One region of the Pectobacterium atrosepticum genome, then DNA from elsewhere that is predicted to be linked to it. Evidence: predicted binding sites of a transcription regulator. Region 1 holds the regulator's gene; the other holds the start of a gene.
The links. The regulator ArgR, encoded in region 1, controls arginine synthesis, uptake and breakdown. The targets are predictions, from matches to a motif close to ANTGAATAAAAATACANT.
Positions count from the first base shown of each region.

Region 2: the regulator ArgR is predicted to act here: its motif matches at 2,133-2,150, upstream of argF (ornithine carbamoyltransferase).

Region 1 covers NZ_CP009125.1:631,331-641,398, reverse strand. The annotation lists gene GZ59_RS02865 (DNA-binding protein) at 1-229, opposite strand, end outside; gene GZ59_RS02860 (helix-turn-helix domain-containing protein) at 417-680, shown strand; gene mdh (malate dehydrogenase) at 905-1,840, opposite strand; gene argR (transcriptional regulator ArgR) at 2,311-2,781, shown strand; gene tsaD (tRNA (adenosine(37)-N6)-threonylcarbamoyltransferase complex transferase subunit TsaD) at 2,876-3,889, opposite strand; gene rpsU (30S ribosomal protein S21) at 4,117-4,332, shown strand; gene dnaG (DNA primase) at 4,486-6,240, shown strand; gene rpoD (RNA polymerase sigma factor RpoD) at 6,395-8,230, shown strand; gene mug (G/U mismatch-specific DNA glycosylase) at 8,312-8,815, opposite strand; tRNA gene GZ59_RS02820 (tRNA-Ile) at 8,956-9,031, shown strand; partial or broken gene GZ59_RS23790 (LysR family transcriptional regulator) at 9,121-9,258, opposite strand; gene GZ59_RS02815 (type 1 glutamine amidotransferase family protein) at 9,310-9,531, shown strand; gene GZ59_RS02810 (glycoside hydrolase family 1 protein) at 9,815-10,068, shown strand, end outside.
Region 2 covers NZ_CP009125.1:430,091-440,158, reverse strand. The annotation lists gene GZ59_RS02025 (YjgN family protein) at 1-490, opposite strand, end outside; gene GZ59_RS02020 (GNAT family N-acetyltransferase) at 900-1,403, shown strand; gene rraB (ribonuclease E inhibitor RraB) at 1,596-2,021, opposite strand; gene argF (ornithine carbamoyltransferase) at 2,183-3,190, shown strand; gene GZ59_RS02005 (NanQ anomerase/TabA/YiaL family protein) at 3,237-3,704, opposite strand; gene pyrB (aspartate carbamoyltransferase) at 4,153-5,088, shown strand; gene pyrI (aspartate carbamoyltransferase regulatory subunit) at 5,104-5,568, shown strand; gene ridA (2-iminobutanoate/2-iminopropanoate deaminase) at 5,667-6,053, shown strand; gene GZ59_RS01985 (circularly permuted type 2 ATP-grasp protein) at 6,275-7,714, shown strand; gene GZ59_RS01980 (alpha-E domain-containing protein) at 7,708-8,637, shown strand; gene GZ59_RS01975 (transglutaminase family protein) at 8,634-9,455, shown strand; gene GZ59_RS01970 (proteasome-type protease) at 9,479-10,068, shown strand, end outside.

The sequences.
Region 1 (10,068 bases):
CTGCAGGCTGTTTCGCCGAGTAGGCGGAAGGCTCGATTTCGAGTAATAGGGACTTTTTTACCGTATCCGGCAAGCTGTGAATTAAGTACTCCACTCCTCTTCCTTGGACACCTTTACGGCGACGCTTCTCCCATCCATCCTCGCGGGCGCGCTTATTCAATCCTTGTCTTGATTTCGGAAGGCCGCCTACTCCAACCAATTCGCTGGTAGCAAACCACTCTTTTTTCATTGCCATTCATCCTGATAGTGCCATCCCTAACAAAAACGCGCTTATTTGGAAATTAATTGAGAGTTTTAAGAAAAATTAATGCTATATTATTTCCAAATAATAATGTCATGTTAGTCCGGCATATAACTAACATCCGTTATTTATACCACTAATCTACAGTCGTCTTATAGCAAATAAGGGAAGGAATATGATTTTAAGGAAACAAGACTGGCATCCCGCTGATATCATTGCTGCACTGCGCAAGAAAAATACGACGCTGGCGGCGGTATCGCGAGCGGCCGGATTAAGCTCATCTACGCTAGCCAACGCGCTCTCGCGCCCTTGGCCCAAGGGAGAATGGCTTATCGCCGATGCGCTGAGTATTCACCCATCAGAGATTTGGCCAAGCAGGTACTACAATCCAGAAACCAATGAGCTTATCGATAGAAAAAAACTCATCCGCCCCGATTAAAAAAGAAAAGCCGGAGATAGACATCTCCGGCTTTTTATTCTGCGTATTATTAACATTCAATAATACCCTAAATAATTCGAGTTGCAGGCTGGCTGCGACGCAGAGAGTCCCCAGGAGCTTACATAAGTAAGTGACTGGGGTGAGCGAGGCCCTCTAGGGCGAGGCTCAGAAATGAGCCAAGTATTGCCAACGCACATGCAGCTTGAAGTATGACGGGTAATCAATTACTTGATGAACGTCTCGCCTAACTCAATATCCTGCTTCAGCGTATCCAGCATGCTGCTAAGCGCGTTTTGCTCAAAAGCACTTAATGTGCCGATGTCTTTACGCTCAGCGACGCCATCTTTACCTAACAGAATTGGTTGAGCAAAGAAGCGCGCATGTTTGCCGTCACTTTCAACGTATGCACATTCCACCACACCGTTTTCGCCTTGCAGCGCGCGGACCAGAGACAGACCAAAACGCGCAGCGGCTTGACCCATAGACAGCGTTGCCGATCCGCCACCTGCTTTGGCTTCAACAACCTCGGTGCCCGCATTCTGGATACGTTTGGTCAGATCGGCCACTTCCTGCTCGCTGAAGCTGATGCCTGAAACCTGAGACAGCAGAGGCAGAATTGTCACGCCAGAGTGCCCGCCGATAACCGGCACGTTAATATCCTGCGGCTGCTTGCCTTTCAATTCAGCAACAAACGTGTTGGAACGGATGATATCCAGCGTAGTTACACCGAACAGTTTGTTTTTGTCATACACGCCTGCTTTTTTCAGCACTTCTGCTGCGATGGCAACGGTCGTGTTCACTGGGTTGGTGATTATACCGATACAGGCTTTCGGGCAGGTAATCGCGATTTGCTCAACCAGGTTACGTACAATGCCAGCATTGACGTTGAACAGATCGGAACGATCCATGCCAGGTTTACGTGCCACACCGGCAGAAATCAGCACGATATCCGCACCAGCAAGCGCCGGTTTAGCATCTTCACCGCTATAGCCTTTGATCTTCACTGCTGTAGGAATATGGCTCAGATCGACGGCAACACCCGGCGTTACCGGAGCGATATCGTAGAGGGATAGTTCTGAACCTGAAGGAAGCTGGGTTTTGAGGAGGAGTGCGAGTGCCTGACCGATACCACCTGCTGCTCCGAGAACTGCAACTTTCATCCTAAACTCCTTATTATCGTAAAATAAAAAAGTGCCGTGAATTCATTTGGTTATAAACAGAATATAAAAGTGGGGATAAAACCAATCTACTTATCTTTCTACAAATGAACGAGAGACAAAAAAATTCGCTATGTCTCTAATAATAAACCAAAAACGACCATTCGTTTGAAAGGTAAGTAAAGTTAATAAGCTATTGAGCTATAACGTGGTGTTCATTCACGTGCGTTTAACCAGTGGGCTACATTACACCGATCAATGGCGTCCAAACAACATCATTCTGATAACATTTCCTTTACTTTTATGTGACTCAGGACGCATTTTTCGGACTATCCGGAAAGCTGAATTTTTTTGAAAACAGCGACTAGCGCATATATGGGGAAATAGACTGGAATTATACGCAATTTAATTGCATAAAAATTCACACAACTGCATAATAGAGAGATTAACCATAACAATTAATCCGGTGCAGAATGCGAAATTCGACAAAACAAGAAGATCTCGTTAAAGCGTTCAAAGCGTTGTTAAAAGAAGAAAAGTTCAGCTCTCAAAGTGAAATTGTTCACGCATTGCAAGACGAAGGATTTGAAAATATCAATCAATCCAAAGTGTCACGCATGCTAACGAAATTTGGTGCGGTGCGCACACGCAATGCCAAAATGGAAATGGTGTATTGCCTCCCTGCTGAACTCGGCGTCCCTACCACATCCAGCCCACTAAAAAACCTTGTGCTGGACGTGGACTACAACGATGCAGTCGTCGTGATCCATACCAGCCCAGGAGCCGCGCAGCTCATTGCTCGTCTGCTGGACTCACTAGGGAAGTCAGAGGGTATTCTTGGCACCATCGCAGGTGATGACACCATCTTCACCACCCCGGCAAGAGGCTTCAGCGTCAAACAACTTTACGAAGCGATTCTGGTGCTATTCGAACAAGAGCTGTAATTCCGCTCGTCCGCTGCCGTTTTTTGTTACTCGTTCTTTGCTACCTTTTCCTTGCTACGTGTAGACCCGCTACACGTAGCGAGTACCAATCGGACTACACCGCAGGCAAATCAGCCAACGGCCAACGTGGACGAACAGATACGCCCAGCGTCTGGCTCGCACCATGAAGTAGACGTACGCTGCCCGCATAGGCAATCATCGCGCCATTATCCGTGCAGAATTCGGGACGCGCGTAAAACACTTCACCACCGCGTTTTGCCATCACCTCACCTAAGCGCTGACGCAATGTTCGATTGGCGCTTACACCACCGGCCATGACCAGTCGTTTAAAGCCCGTATCATCCAACGCACGACGACACTTGATGGCCAGCGTATCCACGACGGCATCCTCAAAGGCACGCGCAATATCGGCACGCGTTTGATCGTCATCACCGTTGCTACGGATCGTATTCGCAGCAAACGTTTTTAGCCCGGAAAAGCTGAAATCTAACCCCGGACGATCGGTCATCGGACGCGGAAAGGTAAAGCGTTGGGAATCACCTGCCTGCGCCATTTTCGACAGCATTGGACCACCGGGATAATCCAATCCCAGCAACTTCGCCGTTTTATCAAACGCTTCACCCGCCGCATCGTCAACCGACTCACCCAGCAAGCGGTATTCGCCAATGCCTGTCACGCTGATGAGCTGCGTATGACCACCAGAAACCAGCAGCGCTACGAAGGGAAACGCTGGAGGATTATCTTCCAGCATCGGCGCCAGCAAATGCCCTTCCATATGGTGCACAGGGACCGCTGGCACCTCCCAAGCGAACGCCAACGACCTGCCGACTGTCGCCCCCACCAATAACGCGCCAACCAAACCAGGGCCGGCGGTGTAAGCCACACCATCGATATCGTCAGCCTGTAACCCAGCTTCACGCAGCGCTGCCTGAATCAAAGGAACCGTTTTGCGCACGTGATCGCGTGAGGCGAGCTCAGGCACGACGCCACCGTAATCAGCATGTAATTTGACCTGACTGTATAGCTGATTGGCGAGTAAACCCGCCTCCGTGTCATAAATAGCCACTCCGGTTTCATCACAGGATGTTTCGATACCCAATACGCGCATTACTGTTCCTACTTTGGTGACGATACGAGAATTCGTTAAATGCCGCTTGCTTCAAACTGCGGATAGTCTACCATAAGCGACCTGATTTCTGCGCTGGCCGCGGCTGGGTGTTTTATGATCACCGCAATGCTTTACAAAGGCGTCACGTTTGCAGTAGAATTCCGCACCATTTTGAAAAGGCTGGCACAAGGCCAGCGGCAAACCGAATTTATTGAGGTGAGAGGCACATGCCGGTAATTAAAGTACGTGAAAACGAGCCGTTCGACGTAGCTCTACGTCGCTTCAAACGTTCCTGTGAAAAAGCGGGCGTTCTGGCTGAAGTTCGTCGTCGTGAGTTTTATGAAAAACCAACGACCGAACGTAAGCGCGCCAAAGCTTCTGCAGTGAAACGTCACGCGAAGAAATTGGCTCGAGAAAACGCACGCCGCACTCGTCTGTATTAATTTTCAGGAGGGTTTCCCTCCAACGCGTGATTAATCCGCAGACTTAGCAGTTGCATACGAAGGCCGTGCTTTCCGTAAGGAAGCGCGGCTTGTTGTCGTTTATAAGCTATATCCAATGTAGCCACGTTACAGAAAGGTATACACTAGGGGCTTATGGCTGGACGAATTCCACGCGTATTTATTAATGACCTGCTGGCTCGCACCGACATCGTCGATCTCATTGACGCGCGCGTCAAACTGAAAAAGCAGGGAAAAAACTACCATGCGTGTTGTCCGTTCCATCACGAAAAAACCCCCTCATTCACCGTAAACGGTGACAAACAGTTCTATCACTGTTTTGGCTGTGGCGCACACGGCAACGCCATTGACTTTTTGATGAATTACGATCGTCTCGAATTCGTTGAAACCATTGAAGAACTGGCCACACAATACGGTCTCGAAGTGCCTTATGAAACTGGCACGGGCCCAACCCAGTTAGAGCGTCACCAACGGCAAAGTCTGTACGAATTGATGGGACAGCTTAGCGGGTTCTATCAGCAAGCACTGAGCCAATCGATCGGAACATCAGCGTTGCAATATCTGCAACAGCGCGGTTTAAGTGCAGAAGTTATCAGCCATTTTGCGATTGGTTTCGCTCCGCCCGGCTGGGATAACGTTTTAAAACGCTTTGGCCGCAATAATGACGATCGCAGCACATTGAACGATGCCGGCATGCTGGTGACTAACGATCAGGGTCGAACGTATGACCGCTTCCGCGAGCGTGTGATGTTCCCCATCCGCGACAAACGGGGTCGAGTAATAGCCTTCGGCGGACGCGTATTAGGCGACGGTACCCCAAAGTACCTTAACTCGCCCGAAACAGAGATTTTTCATAAAGGTCGCCAACTGTACGGCCTGTATGAAGCACAGCAAAACCATCCAGAACTCAAGCGATTGTTGGTTGTTGAGGGCTATATGGATGTGGTGGCGCTGGCACAGTTTGGTATTGATTATGCGGTGGCCTCGCTGGGCACCTCCACGACAGCCGATCACATTCAGTTACTATTTCGCGCCACAGACCTGGTGGTGTGTTGTTACGACGGAGACCGTGCCGGACGCGAAGCGGCATGGCGCGCGCTGGAAACTGCGCTACCCTATTTGAACGATGGTCGTCAGTTACGCTTTATGTTCCTGCCAGACGGTGAAGATCCCGACACGCTGGTGCGTAAAGAAGGCAAAGCAGTATTTGAGCAGCGCATGGAACACGCTCTCCCGCTGTCGCAGTTTCTGTTTGAGACACTGCAACAGCAGGTGGATATGAGCTCACCCGATGGTCGTACGAAGCTAAGTACGCTGGCATTACCGCTAATAGGCCAAGTTCCGGGAGAAACGCTGCGGCTGTATTTACGCCAGCAGCTCGGCAACAAGCTGGGGATTTTAGACGACAGTCAGTTGGACAGACTGCTGCCCAAAGTGGCAGATCAGGCTCAATCCTACCAGCAGCCACAACTAAAAGTCACAACTATGCGTATACTTGTAGGACTTTTAGTACAAAACCCGAGACTGGCAGCAGAGGTTCCTGACCTCGCGCTAGAGGGCATTGAAGAAGACAAAGTTGCCGGTTTATCACTGTTTCAGGATTTGGTGAAAACCTGCAACGCCAGCCCTGGTATGAATATGGGTCTGCTGTTGGAAAAATATCGTGACAGCAAATACCGCAAGCAACTTGAAACCATGGCTTCATGGAACCATATGATCGAAGAGGAAGAGCTAGACGAGAAGTTCAGAATCAGTCTGGCAGAACTCTACGATCAGCTGTTGAAACAGCGACAAGATACATTGATTGCCCGTGACAGAACGCATGGGCTCAACGCCAAAGAAAAAAAAGAGCTTTGGTCGTTGCAACTGGCATTGACCAGAAGACACTGATACAGAGGCTTAATTGCCGATAAATAGCAGGGTTGATCCCTGCAAAGAGCCGCTGCAGGGGCCGCGGCGATAAGAAAAATACCCCTAATGCTATTGTTAGCGAACTACGCTGACCGACACCAACCCAAATACTCTGAAGTGTGGATACCGTCTTATGGAGCAAAACCCGCAGTCACAGCTGAAGCTGCTTGTTACCCGTGGTAAGGAGCAAGGCTACCTGACCTATGCTGAGGTCAATGACCATCTGCCGGAAGATATCATCGACTCGGATCAGATCGAAGATATCATCCAGATGATTAACGACATGGGCATCCAGGTGATGGAAGAAGCACCGGATGCAGACGATCTGTTGCTGGCCGAAAACACCAATGATGCCGATGAAGATGCGGCAGAGGCTGCTGCGCAGGTTCTATCCAGTGTTGAATCGGAAATTGGTCGCACCACCGATCCAGTTCGCATGTACATGCGTGAAATGGGTACCGTTGAGCTGTTGACGCGTGAAGGCGAGATCGATATCGCTAAGCGTATTGAAGACGGTATCAATCAGGTTCAGTGCTCTGTCGCGGAGTATCCTGAAGCCATTACCTATCTGCTGGAACAATACGATCGTGTCGAAGCGGGCGAAAGCCGCCTGTCCGACCTGATCATCGGTTTCGTCGATCCTAATGCGGAAGAGGACATTGCCCCTACCGCGACTCACGTTGGTTCCGAGCTTTCGAGCGAAGAAATAAGCGATAACGACGAGGAAGAAGACGAAGACGAGGAAGAAGACGACAACAGCATCGATCCTGAACTGGCGCGTGAGAAGTTCACTGAACTGCGTGAGCAATATGAAACGACCCGTAAGGTGATCAAGGCCCATGGTCGTAGCCATGCGCTAGCAGCACAGGAAATCCTGAACCTGTCTGAAGTCTTCAAGCAGTTCCGTCTGGTGCCGAAACAGTTTGATTTCCTGGTTAACAGCATGCGCACCATGATGGATCGCGTCCGTACTCAGGAACGTTTGATCATCAAGTTGTGTGTTGAACAGTGCAAAATGCCGAAGAAAAACTTCGTCACCATGTTCACCAGCAATGAAACCAACAACAGCTGGTTTGCAGCAGCAGTGGCGATGGGCAAGCCCTGGTCTGAAAAACTGAATGATGTTGCAGAAGATGTCACTCGCAGCCTGCAAAAGCTAAAACAGATCGAAGAAGAAACCGGTCTGACGATCGAGCAGGTTAAAGACATCAACCGCCGTATGTCGATTGGTGAAGCAAAGGCTCGCCGCGCCAAGAAAGAAATGGTGGAAGCCAACCTGCGTCTGGTTATTTCTATCGCGAAGAAATACACCAACCGTGGTTTGCAGTTCCTTGATCTGATTCAGGAAGGCAACATCGGTCTGATGAAAGCGGTAGATAAGTTCGAATATCGCCGTGGCTACAAATTCTCGACCTATGCCACATGGTGGATCCGTCAGGCGATCACCCGTTCTATCGCCGATCAGGCGCGTACCATCCGTATTCCGGTACATATGATTGAGACGATCAACAAATTGAATCGTATCTCTCGTCAGATGTTGCAGGAAATGGGTCGCGAGCCGACGCCGGAAGAACTAGCTGAACGTATGTTGATGCCAGAAGACAAGATCCGCAAAGTGCTGAAGATCGCGAAAGAGCCGATCTCAATGGAAACCCCGATTGGTGATGATGAAGATTCACATTTGGGCGATTTCATCGAAGATACGACGCTGGAGCTGCCGCTGGATTCCGCCACGTCGGAAAGCCTGCGTTCTGCGACACACGACGTACTGGCTGGCCTGACCGCGCGTGAAGCGAAAGTCTTGCGCATGCGTTTCGGTATCGATATGAACACCGACCATACACTGGAAGAAGTGGGCAAACAGTTTGACGTTACGCGTGAACGTATTCGTCAGATCGAAGCGAAAGCGCTGCGTAAACTGCGTCACCCAAGCCGTTCCGAAGTGCTGCGTAGCTTCCTGGATGATTAATTCATCTTTCAGCTAATGCAAACTCTAAATAACCCCGGCTCGCTGGGGTTATTTTTTGCCTGTCAGAAACTAAGCCCACGCTTACACGTTATCCTGCAACGCCTGATGCAGTTCCTGATATGACGCCACCAGCGACTCCAGCGTCGCACGATTCAGCCCGCTAGGGTTCGGCAGTACCCAAACCTGCGTCTCACCAATACGCCGCTCCTGACGCCCCCATGAAACCTTTTTGATACCAAATGCCTGACTGAACGCCTGCTTACCCAGCACGGCCAGCGCTCGTGGTTGATAGCGCGTCATCTTCTCAACGATCGCATTCCCGCCTTGTAGCAGCTCATCTCGTCCCAGCTCGGTTGCTTCAACCGTTGGACGCTCTACCAGCATGGTGATTCCGCATCCGGTGTCCAGCAGATGCTGCTCTTCCGCAGGTGTCAGCAAACGCTCAGTAAAACCCGCCTGATGAATCACTTTCCAGAAGCGATTATTGGGATTAGCAAAGTGGTAACCGTGATGGGCCGTCGATAACCCAGGGTTAATACCGCAGAAAACAACCTGAAGGTTCATAGCGAGAATATCGGTAATCATGTCTTTCCCTACCACTGTTGACTACCCCCATCGTAAATTCTGATAAGAATAACAACAAGCTATCTTGAGTATAAAACCACCACCCGGCAGATAGGCTATAGACCTTCCCCTGCACATTACCGTATAATCACCGCCCATTCGGCCCCTTAGCTCAGTGGTTAGAGCAGGCGACTCATAATCGCTTGGTCGCTGGTTCAAGTCCAGCAGGGGCCACCAAATTTTATATTTAAAATCATACAGTTAAGCCACCTTTCGCAAGGTGGCTTTTTTGTTTATAAATAATGATGGCGATAAAATGGCTATGATTTTTCAGTCCATTGAGCCACATCTTCAAAACCTGTTGCAATCGCTTGTGCCGTAGGCCTAATTTTCAGAAGCGGCTCTTCTCCCGCCTCCGTCAATGCCATCTTTCGCGTCGTACGGTGGAAAAGTAGCACGCCAAGGTCGATCCCGTTAAATACACCACGAACCTGCTCGTCGGTGGATATGGACCGATGTGGGATTTCGTCAACAATCCTCAGTTGATCAAAATCGTACGTACGATGTATGAAAACAACGGCATCGTCAGCGCGGTCTGCCACGACCCAACAGGATTATTGAATGTGAAGCTCAGCAACGGCGAGCTATTGATTAAAGGTCGCAACCCTGTATCCGCTAAAGTTCTCGGCGAAGCTGTTTTCAGCGCGCTGAAAACGAAGGCTAAGAAACGACGTTAGAGGGTAAAGCACCTAACGCTGGCAACAACACATCACGCCCACAGAGATGTCGTGACCGGAGTCACATAACCAGACGGGGGCATTGCCGCAGAAATTCAGGATTGTATAGTGTTCCAACAAGACGTTACCGCCAATGGCGGGCGAGACTTGGGCAGAGGTGAGTAGCATTACTCTCTTCTGCCCAAGTTTTTTTTTGCCTGTTGTCAGGTAATTCCCTGCGCGACAGCGCGAGGCCACCGTCCGGCGCAGCGTAATGATGTAGAAAACGATGAGGAGAAATACTATGAAAGCATTCCCCGACGGATTTTTATGGGGCGGTTCAGTCGCAGCAAATCAGGTTGAAGGGGCATGGAATGAAGACGGCAAAGGCGTGTCGACCTCCGATCTTCAGCTAAAGGGCGTGCATGGTCCGGTGACAGAACGCGATGAGAGCATTAGCTGCATCAAAGATCGGGCAATCGATTTTTATCATCAATATCCGCAGGATATACAGCTATTCGCCGAAATGGGCTTCAAGGTGTTACGCACCTCCATCGC
Region 2 (10,068 bases), 200 kb from region 1:
TGACAACAACAACCAGAGCGATATAAAAAGCCAGCAACAGCAGGATAGGGCAAAGCAATAATACCCAATATGCACGGCCCGTCTGGCAATGATAATTAAAACGGATGCCACGGTAGCTGGACATAATGGCGTCATAGCGCCAGTTGCGGATCACCAGAACCGGAATAAGTGCCGCAAATGCCAACGCGAGAATCGTCCCCAGCGTAGGTGACACCATCATTACGATATAAAACAGAATAAGGCTGCCGATAACCAGCAAGCGTCCTTTAAGGATCTGAATAGGCTGCGCGTGGTAATCAAAACGATCACCGTTAATTTCCGTATTACCATAAAAATAACGGCGGCGGCGCACGGTGGCCCAGGCAGAATAAATACCCAGAGTGATGACCGTTAATAACGCATTCACCAGCCAAATTGCAAAATATTCCCCAGCCTTACCGTGAAACTGCACGCGATGCTGCGTGCTATTTTCTGAAGTATTGATTGTCATAACCCTTTAATCCTAAAAGAAATAAGCCTCATATACTCGTAATACTTCAAGCTGCATGTGCGTTGGCTGCGTTCACTCACCCGAATCACTTACCTGAGTAAGCTCATCGGGACTCCCTCTCTTGCCGCCTTCCTGCAACTCGAATTATTTGGAGTATAAAACGTATTATTCGATACGTTATTGGCATACAAAAAGCGGCTCATTTAAGCATGTCCTGTTAATGACAACAATAAAAGTTAACAGCAATTAAACAAATTCATATACTTATGAATTACAAGGAATAGAGAAACCAACACGGAGGCAACATGAAGTATGACGGGTATAGACGTTGCATCAATGTGGTCTGTAATGGTATTACAATCGGCCAAGATCATTACCCTCGTCAACCGTAAGAACAAGAGTACGTATTATGACAACCGCGACCTCCGCCAATCTTCAGGTACGCCCAATCACCGCGCAGGATGATGCCGCTATCGCTCAGGTCATCCGCCAAGTTTCTGCCGAATTTGGTTTGACGGCCGACAAAGGCTATACCGTTTCCGATCCCAATCTGGACGCGTTGTTTGCTCTGTATAGCCAGCCGAAAAGCGCCTATTGGGTGGTTGAATATGAGGGCCACATAGTTGGAGGCGGCGGTATTGCGCCACTGGTCGCGGGCGAAGAGGATGTGTGTGAATTACAGAAAATGTATTTCCTACCCGTCGTACGAGGCAAAGGGCTAGCACGTCAGTTAGCGATACAGGCACTTGATTTTGCTCGTCAGCATGGCTTTCGCCGTTGCTATCTGGAAACAACCGGCCACCTGACCAGCGCGATTCGGCTGTATGAGTCTCTGGGCTTCGATCCTATTCCCCATTCAATGGGCAACACGGGCCATACCGATTGTGAAGTGACGATGCTGAAGGTGCTGTAAAAGTAGTATCGATTGTTTCAGGTTCGAGATACCGGGGCGACCACGGTGCGAGGTGTCCCTACGGGAACCTCATCACCGTGTTTCCCCTAAACCCACGCTTAAGCTATCGGCATGACAATCAAGTAAAAAAACCAAAAAAACGCCGCAGGGTATTCCTGCGGCGTTCAGTGAGGCTGGGTTCAAGCTCAATGATTAGTGGCGTTTGCCGTCATCATCTTCATCATAAAAATCTTCATCATCGCCTTCTTCTTCGCCTTCACCATCTGGGTCTTCGAAGTAGGTGCCCCAACCGTCGTAATGCACACCGTGGCGTTCTGCCAGCGCCAGCAGCTGTTCTACCTGTGCGTCGATCAGTTCCGCCTTCAGCGCCACTTCACTGATAGCATCGCAGCACATCAGCAACACGCCCTCTTCTACTTCCAGTTCTTCTGCATCCGTCATTTCATAGCCCAGCTTGAAGGCTTCTACAGCGACTTTTTCCAACACTTCAAACTTCTCAGCAGAGAAATGGTGTTCAATGGTATAGAGCGCGTCAGGATCGCTGCCATCATCCAGCAGTTCTTCGATGATCAGGCGTGTCTCTTCCCGTTGCTCTTCCAGTAATTCGCGGTTTGCCATGCCTCAGTCCTCATTAATCGACGTAATATTACTTATTGTCCCACAGCCCTGCGGCTTGCTCCACCACAAAGTTTGATATCACCACTTGAATTTGAATAATTACACATATAAAGTGAATTTTAATTCAATCAATGCTATTGGATCACATGGAGAAGTACATCATGCAACCGTTCTATAAGCGTCATTTTTTAAGGTTAATGGATTTTACGCCCGCAGAAATTGCCCATCTTTTAGCCCTGTCAACGAAACTGAAGGCTGATAAAAAAAACGGGATTGAAACCCGCCGCCTGCAAGGTAAGAACATCGCACTCATCTTCGAAAAAGATTCGACTCGTACTCGCTGCTCTTTCGAAGTTGCTGCATACGATCAGGGCGCGCAAGTGACCTATCTCGGCCCGAGCGGCAGCCAAATCGGTCATAAAGAATCCATCAAAGATACCGCGCGCGTACTGGGAAGAATGTACGACGGCATTCAGTATCGCGGCTACGGCCAGCAAATTGTCGAGACGCTGGCGCAATATGCGGGCGTTCCAGTTTGGAATGGGCTGACAAATGAATTCCATCCCACGCAGTTGCTGGCAGATTTGCTGACAATGCAGGAGTATTTACCGGGTAAAGCGCTGTCAGATATGACGCTCGTCTACGTCGGCGATGCGCGCAACAATATGGGTAACACCATGCTGGAAGCGGCGGCGCTGACCGGGTTGGATTTACGTCTTGTTGCGCCAAAAGCCTGCTGGCCGGATGCCGGTCTGGTGGCTGAGTGTCAGGCGGCGGCAAAACAAACTGGCGGCAGCATCACGCTGACGGAAGATATCGCCGCAGGCGTTGCGGGTGCGGATTTCATCTATACTGACGTCTGGGTTTCTATGGGAGAACCTAAAGAGACTTGGAAAGAGCGTATCGCGCTGCTGAAACCGTATCAGGTGAACATGGCGATGATCGCTGCAACGGGCAATCCGCAGGTGAAGTTCCTGCACTGCCTGCCTGCGTTCCATGATGACCAGACAACCATGGGTCAGCAAATGGCGGAACAGTATGGTCTGCACGGTGGAATGGAAGTCACTGACGAAGTCTTTGAATCCGCGCACAGTATCGTGTTCGATCAGGCGGAAAACCGCATGCACACCATCAAAGCGGTGATGGTCGCCACGCTGGCGCAGGATTAAGGTTTGCTTCCCTCCCCTGCGTGGGGAGGGATATTTTTCTGCCGGTTTACACCACCAGCGACGCGTCGATTTTCACCACAGCTTTGCGCACGTGCGCGGGTTCACCAACGGCACACAGCGGCTTGTGCACTTCTCCTGGGAAGAAGACGACAAAATCCCCTTCCTGCATCACAAACAGCTTTTCCTGTTCGCCTGCAGGCAGAAAAGCAATATCTTTATCCGCCAACCAATCAGTATCTGGCTTGCCCGCAGGCAGGTTGCTGAACGTCATCCCTTCCACACCGGACAACACAATCTGAATGTCCAGATACTTGGCGTGATATTCGGCACGACGTTTTTCCAGCAGGTCCGTGCTGTCGTTGGAGATCAGCACAAACACGCTATTGCCCTCGATATCATGCTTACCCAACGGCGTGTCTGCCGTGATGTTTTGCTTCACGTATTCAATCGCTTCACGCAGTTTGGCTGGAAGATAAGGAACCAAGTCAAGGTGGTGGACATTGCCAGTAATCATAAAAACCTCGTTGATATAAAAAATGAAACCCTGTTTTATAATCCTTATACTCTCCAAATGTGGCACCCGCCAGCGCGTTAATCCGAAACAGTGAACTGCTCATCACTCTTCTTAACCGCACTTCTCCCGTCTACGACTGTCATGCATAGTGCATTCGCTAAGCAACCGATTGCGATGCGTAAAAAACCACGTTTTCTGCTTGAAATAGCCTAATCGGCGCGTATAATTCCCGACAGTTTGCCGGGAGGGGTCATGCACCGTTACACCAAAAAATCCGCTGCTTATGTTGGTTCTCAACCACAACTGCCATCTGGCAGCCAGACAGCGTTTTCCTTTCCGTCGCTCAATCGATCAATTAAGAAAGCCCCTCAATGAGGGGCTTTTTTTTGCCCACCGTTCGGGCAGCCAGATACGACATTTCCTGTTTACTCGTTAGGAGAAAGACAACATGGTCAATCCGCTCTATCAAAAACATATCATTTCGATTAACGATCTCAGCCGGGAAGATTTGGAACTGGCGCTGAATGTCGCTGCCAGTCTGAAAGCCAAGCCCCAGCCTGAGCTGTTAAAACATAAAGTGATTGCCAGCTGCTTCTTCGAAGCCTCCACACGGACGCGTTTATCCTTTGAAACCGCGATGCATCGCTTAGGAGCATCCGTCGTCGGTTTCGCCGACAGCAACAACACCTCGCTGGGGAAAAAGGGCGAAACGCTGGCCGACACAATCTCCGTCATCAGCCAATATGTTGATGCCATCGTGATGCGTCATCCACAGGAAGGCGCGTCCCGCCTTGCTACCGAGTTTTCCGGCGGTATTCCCGTGCTGAACGCGGGTGATGGTGCGAACCAGCACCCGACGCAAACGCTGCTCGATCTGTTCACCATTCAGGAAACGCAAGGCCGACTGAACAACATCAACATCGCGATGGTCGGTGATTTGAAATATGGCCGTACCGTGCATTCACTCACGCAGGCGCTGGCGAAGTTCGAAGGCAACCGCTTCTACTTCATCGCTCCAGACGCGTTGGCCATGCCGGACTACATTCTGAGCATGCTGAAAGAGAAGAACATTGCTTACAGCCTGCACAACAGCATCGACGAAGTCGTGGGTGAGCTGGATATTCTGTACATGACGCGCGTCCAGAAAGAGCGTCTGGATCCGTCCGAATACATCAACATCAAATCCCAGTTTGTCCTGCGTGCTGCCGACTTGGACAACGCCCGCCCGAATTTGAAAGTGCTGCACCCGCTGCCGCGCGTCGATGAGATCACCATTGATGTGGATACCACGCCCTATGCCTATTATTTCCAACAGGCGGGCAACGGTATTTACGCCCGTCAGGCACTGCTGGCGCTGGTCCTGAATCGCGAACTGGTTCTGTAAGAGGAAGAAACCATCATGACACACGATAATAAATTACAGGTTGAAGCGATCAAACGTGGCACGGTGATCGACCACATTCCCGCACAGGTGGGTTTTAAGCTGCTGACGCTGTTTAAACTGACCGCAACTGACCAGCGCATCACCATCGGCCTGAATTTGCCATCCAACCACCTTGGGCGCAAAGATCTGATCAAGATCGAGAACATATTTCTGACCGAGCAGCAGGCGAATCAGTTGGCAATCTATGCGCCGCAGGCTACCGTCAATCAGATCGATGGGTATGACGTGGTGCGCAAGCTGGTGCCGACGCTGCCTGATCACATTACCGGTGTGCTCATCTGCCCGAACAGTAACTGCATCAGTCGCAGCGAACCGGTTTCGTCGTCATTCAGCGTTAAGCAGCGCGATGGTGACGTTCACCTGAAATGTAAGTACTGTGAGAAAGAATTTGAGCGTCAGGCTGTGCTGCAAGATAGCTAGTTTTCTGCTTTGCCCCGTAATGGACATTGCCTGTCACGGGGCTTTTTTGAATAATGGCTGCGTCTGCGTTCCTTTTACGCCCCCATCAAGGAGATACCATGTCACGCACTATCAGCACTGAGCACGCCCCTGCCGCTATCGGCCCTTATGTTCAGGGCGTCGATCTTGGCAGCATGATCATCACTTCCGGCCAGATTCCGGTAAACCCGAAAAGCGGCCTGGTCGCTGACAACATCACCGCCCAGACACGCCAGTCACTGGAAAACGTTCAGGCCATTGTCGAAGCCGCTGGCCTGAAAGTTTCCGATATCGTGAAAACCACCGTATTCGTGAAAGACCTGCATGACTTCACCCTTGTGAATACCGCGTATGAAGCGTTCTTCAACGAACACGGCGCACCATTCCCGGCTCGCTCTTGCGTTGAAGTCGCACGCTTGCCGAAAGACGTGAAGATCGAAATCGAAGCGATTGCCGTTCGCCGCTAAGCACCATCATTGATCGTCCCCTTATCAAGACGCACCATTATGGTTGCGTCTTGCTGATTTCCAGCGCCTTTATTCTCCCCCCTCAGTGCAAACTCGCCTTGCTACGCACCAATTAGAGGAAAAAACCGGGCACCATCCTGACTACATCACGCTTTTTCCAAAATGGCGCATTTTATGCATTGTCCTATTATCGCTATTAAGCGTGATGCCTGGGGATGACAATGATAAAAATGAAACTTCCATCTGCGCCTTATTACGACGAGATGCTCTCGTCGCAAGGCAAACAACGTCAACACTACAATTCCTATTGGCAATGGCTCCAGCAAACCGACCAGCAGGCCATTAAGCAGAAGAAGGAGCAGGCGGAACTGCTGTTTCACCGCGTGGGTATTACGTTTAACGTTTATGGCGAGGAAGGGGGCACCGAGCGCTTAATACCTTTCGATAGCGTGCCGCGCATTATTCCTGCCCACGAATGGCAGTTGCTCGATCGCGGCATCCGTCAGCGGGTACAGGCTCTAAACGCGTTTCTCTACGATATTTACCATCAGCAACACATACTCAAGGCCGGTATTATCCCCAGCGAACAGGTGCTGGCGAATGAGCAATATCAACCCTGTATGCAGGGTGTGAACCTGCACAACAACATTTACGCCCACATCACCGGGATCGATATGGTGCGTAACAGCGACGGTCATTATTACGTGCTGGAAGACAACCTGCGCACTCCATCGGGCGTCTCCTACATGCTGGAAAACCGCAAAATGATGATGCGGCTCTACCCGGATTTATTTGCCAGCCAGCACATCGCCCCTGTTGAACGCTATCCCAGCTATCTGCTACAGACCCTGCGCGAAAGCACGCAGGTTGATGACCCTACCGTGGTCGTGATGACACCGGGCCGTTTCAACAGCGCCTACTTTGAACACAGCTTTCTGGCACAGCAAATGGGCGTCGAACTGGTAGAAAGTGCGGACTTGTTCGTGAAAGAAGGGGCGGTATATATGCGCACCACGGAAGGCCCGTGTCAGGTAGATGTAATTTATCGCCGCGTGGACGATGCCTTCCTCGATCCGCTAGCGTTTCGTGCGGATTCGATGCTCGGCGTGCCCGGCCTGTTGTCCGTGTATCGTGCGGGCGGCGTCGTACTGGCGAATGCTGTCGGCACCGGTGTCGCCGACGATAAATCGATCTATCCCTATGTACCGGAGATGATCCGTTTCTACCTATCTGAAGAACCGATTCTTCACAACATTCCCACCTGGCAGTGTCGCAACCCCAAAGATCTGCGCTATGTGCTCGACCATCTGGATAGCATGGTGGTGAAGGAAGTTCACGGTGCAGGTGGTTACGGTATGCTGGTCGGCCCGCGGGCGACACGTCAGGAAATCGAGATGTTCCGCCAGCGTTTACTCGCGCACCCGCACAACTATATCGGTCAGGAAACATTAGCGCTCTCCACCTGCCCAACGTTTATCGACGATGGTTTGGCTCCCCGACATATCGATCTGCGCCCGTTTGCCCTGTCCGGTGAGGAAATCCGACTGGTTCCCGGCGGCCTTACGCGCGTCGCACTCACGGAAGGTTCTCTGGTCGTCAACTCCTCACAGGGCGGCGGCACCAAAGACACCTGGGTCATGGAGGAGGACGAATCATGCTAAGCCGTACTGCCAGTGAACTGTATTGGATGGCTCGCTATCTGGAGCGGGCAGAGAGCCTCGCCCGCGTACTGGATGTCACCTACAAACTCTCGATGATGCCGCGCCACAGCCAGCAGCAGCACGATCTGGCGTTGCCGCTGAATCTGACGATGACTCATGAATTATTTCAGCAACGCTACGCCCACTTTTCCATGAACAACCTGCTGAATTTCTTCGCGCTAGACAGCGAGAACCCAAGCAGCATCTACAACTGTATCGAAATGGCATGGAACAATGCACACGCCGTGCGCGGCAGCCTTTCCTCCGAGGTCTGGGAATGTATTAACACCACCCGCATCGACATTCGTAATCTGCGACATCAGGGTGTAGATAACATCGGTATTAATGAATTTTTTGACTGGGTAAAAGAGCGCTCTCATCTGTTTCGTGGCGCGATGTTCGGCACCCTGCTGCGCAATGATGCCCAGTGCTTTATCCGCATAGGCACGCTGATTGAGCGCGCTTGTGCGACTGCACAGTTGTTGAATGTTAAACACCAACAACTCCATAACGACCCCGATCCCGTACGCGAATATTATCGTCTGGATACCCTGCTGCGTGCCGTGAGCGCGCGCGAGGCCTACCACAGCATCTATCGCCAGCCAATCAGCCCGGAAACCGTCACTGAGCTGCTGGTCTTACGCGAGGACGTACCACGCTCGCTGCACGCCTGCGTCGGCGATCTGGTACTTCAATTGGAAGCCATCGGTAGCCAACGTGCCAAAGTGCCGCATCGGCTCGCCCACCTGCTACACGTCGAGCTACGCTTCAGTACGCTGGACGATGTTCTGGCTCAGGATTTACCCACCTACCTCAATAATTTCATAATAAAAATCAATGAACTGGCAGACAGCATCCGTCATACCTATCTGGAGGCGCTATGAAACTCACCATCAACCACCTCACTCACTACCGCTATGATGAAGAAGTGAAGTTCAGCACCCAGTACCTGCGCCTGACGCCGCAAAACTCCGCGCATCAGAAAATACATGAATGGAAACTGACGCTGCCCGCCTCAGCGGTTCAAACCACCGATGCATATGGTAATGTCTTGCATGTACTGACGCTCGACCATCCACATCATGACATTACGATTCATGCAGAAGGCGTCGTCGATATCATCGACAGCGACGAAGGAGATAATCCGGGCGTACAGGACGGCCTATCGCCGCTGGTTTTTTTACGCATGACGCCGCTGACCGAAGCCGACAACGATATTCGGGCGTTTGCGCAACGTTATTATCGCCCGGATGCCGTGGAAGAGAGCCTGAATACGCTGATGGCGGAGTTACAACTGAAAATGCCGTATACTCCCGGTGCAACGCAGGTGCAGGATACTGCCGCCGCCGCGTTTGCCATGCAGAAAGGCGTTTGTCAGGATCACACGCATGTGTTTCTAGCTTGCTGCCGTAGTCTGAGTATTCCAGCACGCTATGTCAGCGGCTATGTGTACAGTCAGGACACCCAACATGTCGCCATGCACGCCTGGGCGGAAGTGTGGCTAAACGGGTACTGGCGGGGGTTCGATATAACCAACAGCACCCGCCAGCTCCATCAGCATCTGTGGCTGGCCGTGGGGATGGATTATATGGATGCCTGCCCGGTACGCGGTACGCGGCTGGGAGGCGGATGCGAAGAGATGTTTTCAGAAGCTGAAGTCCGCTTGTTTGAACGACAACAGCAGGTACAGCAGCAACAGTAAAATTTTTAACGAAAAGGTACTTTATGACGTACTGTGTCGCCATGTGTCTGTCTGACGGCCTGGTTTTTGCTTCCGATTCCCGCACTAATGCGGGCGTCGATCACATTGCAACGTTCAAAAAACTCTATGTTTTTCAGCATGGTGATGAACGCGTGTTAGTGATCCAATGCGCAGGAAACCTGGCGACAACGCAAAGCATCATCAGCCTGCTCAGCGCCCGCATTGATGCGCAGCATACGCCCAATCTCATGCAGGTCAGCTCCATGTATGACGCCGCGATGCTCCTCGGGGAAACCGTGCGGGAAGTGATTCACCGCGATAGCAGCGCGCAGCAGAGCGGCAGTAATACCAATTTCGGTTGTAACCTACTGATAGGTGGACAGATTAGCGGTGAAACACATCGGCTGTTTCATATTTACCCTGAGGGCAACTTCATTGAGGCCACGCCGGATACGCCCTATTTCCAGATCGGCGAGAGTAAGTACGGCAAACCGATCATCGATCGCGTGTTGACGATGGATACACCACTGGAGCAAGCCATATGCTGTGCGCTGATTTCTATCGACTCGACCCTGCGCAGCAACCTGTCGGTTGGTCTGCCGCTGGATGTGAT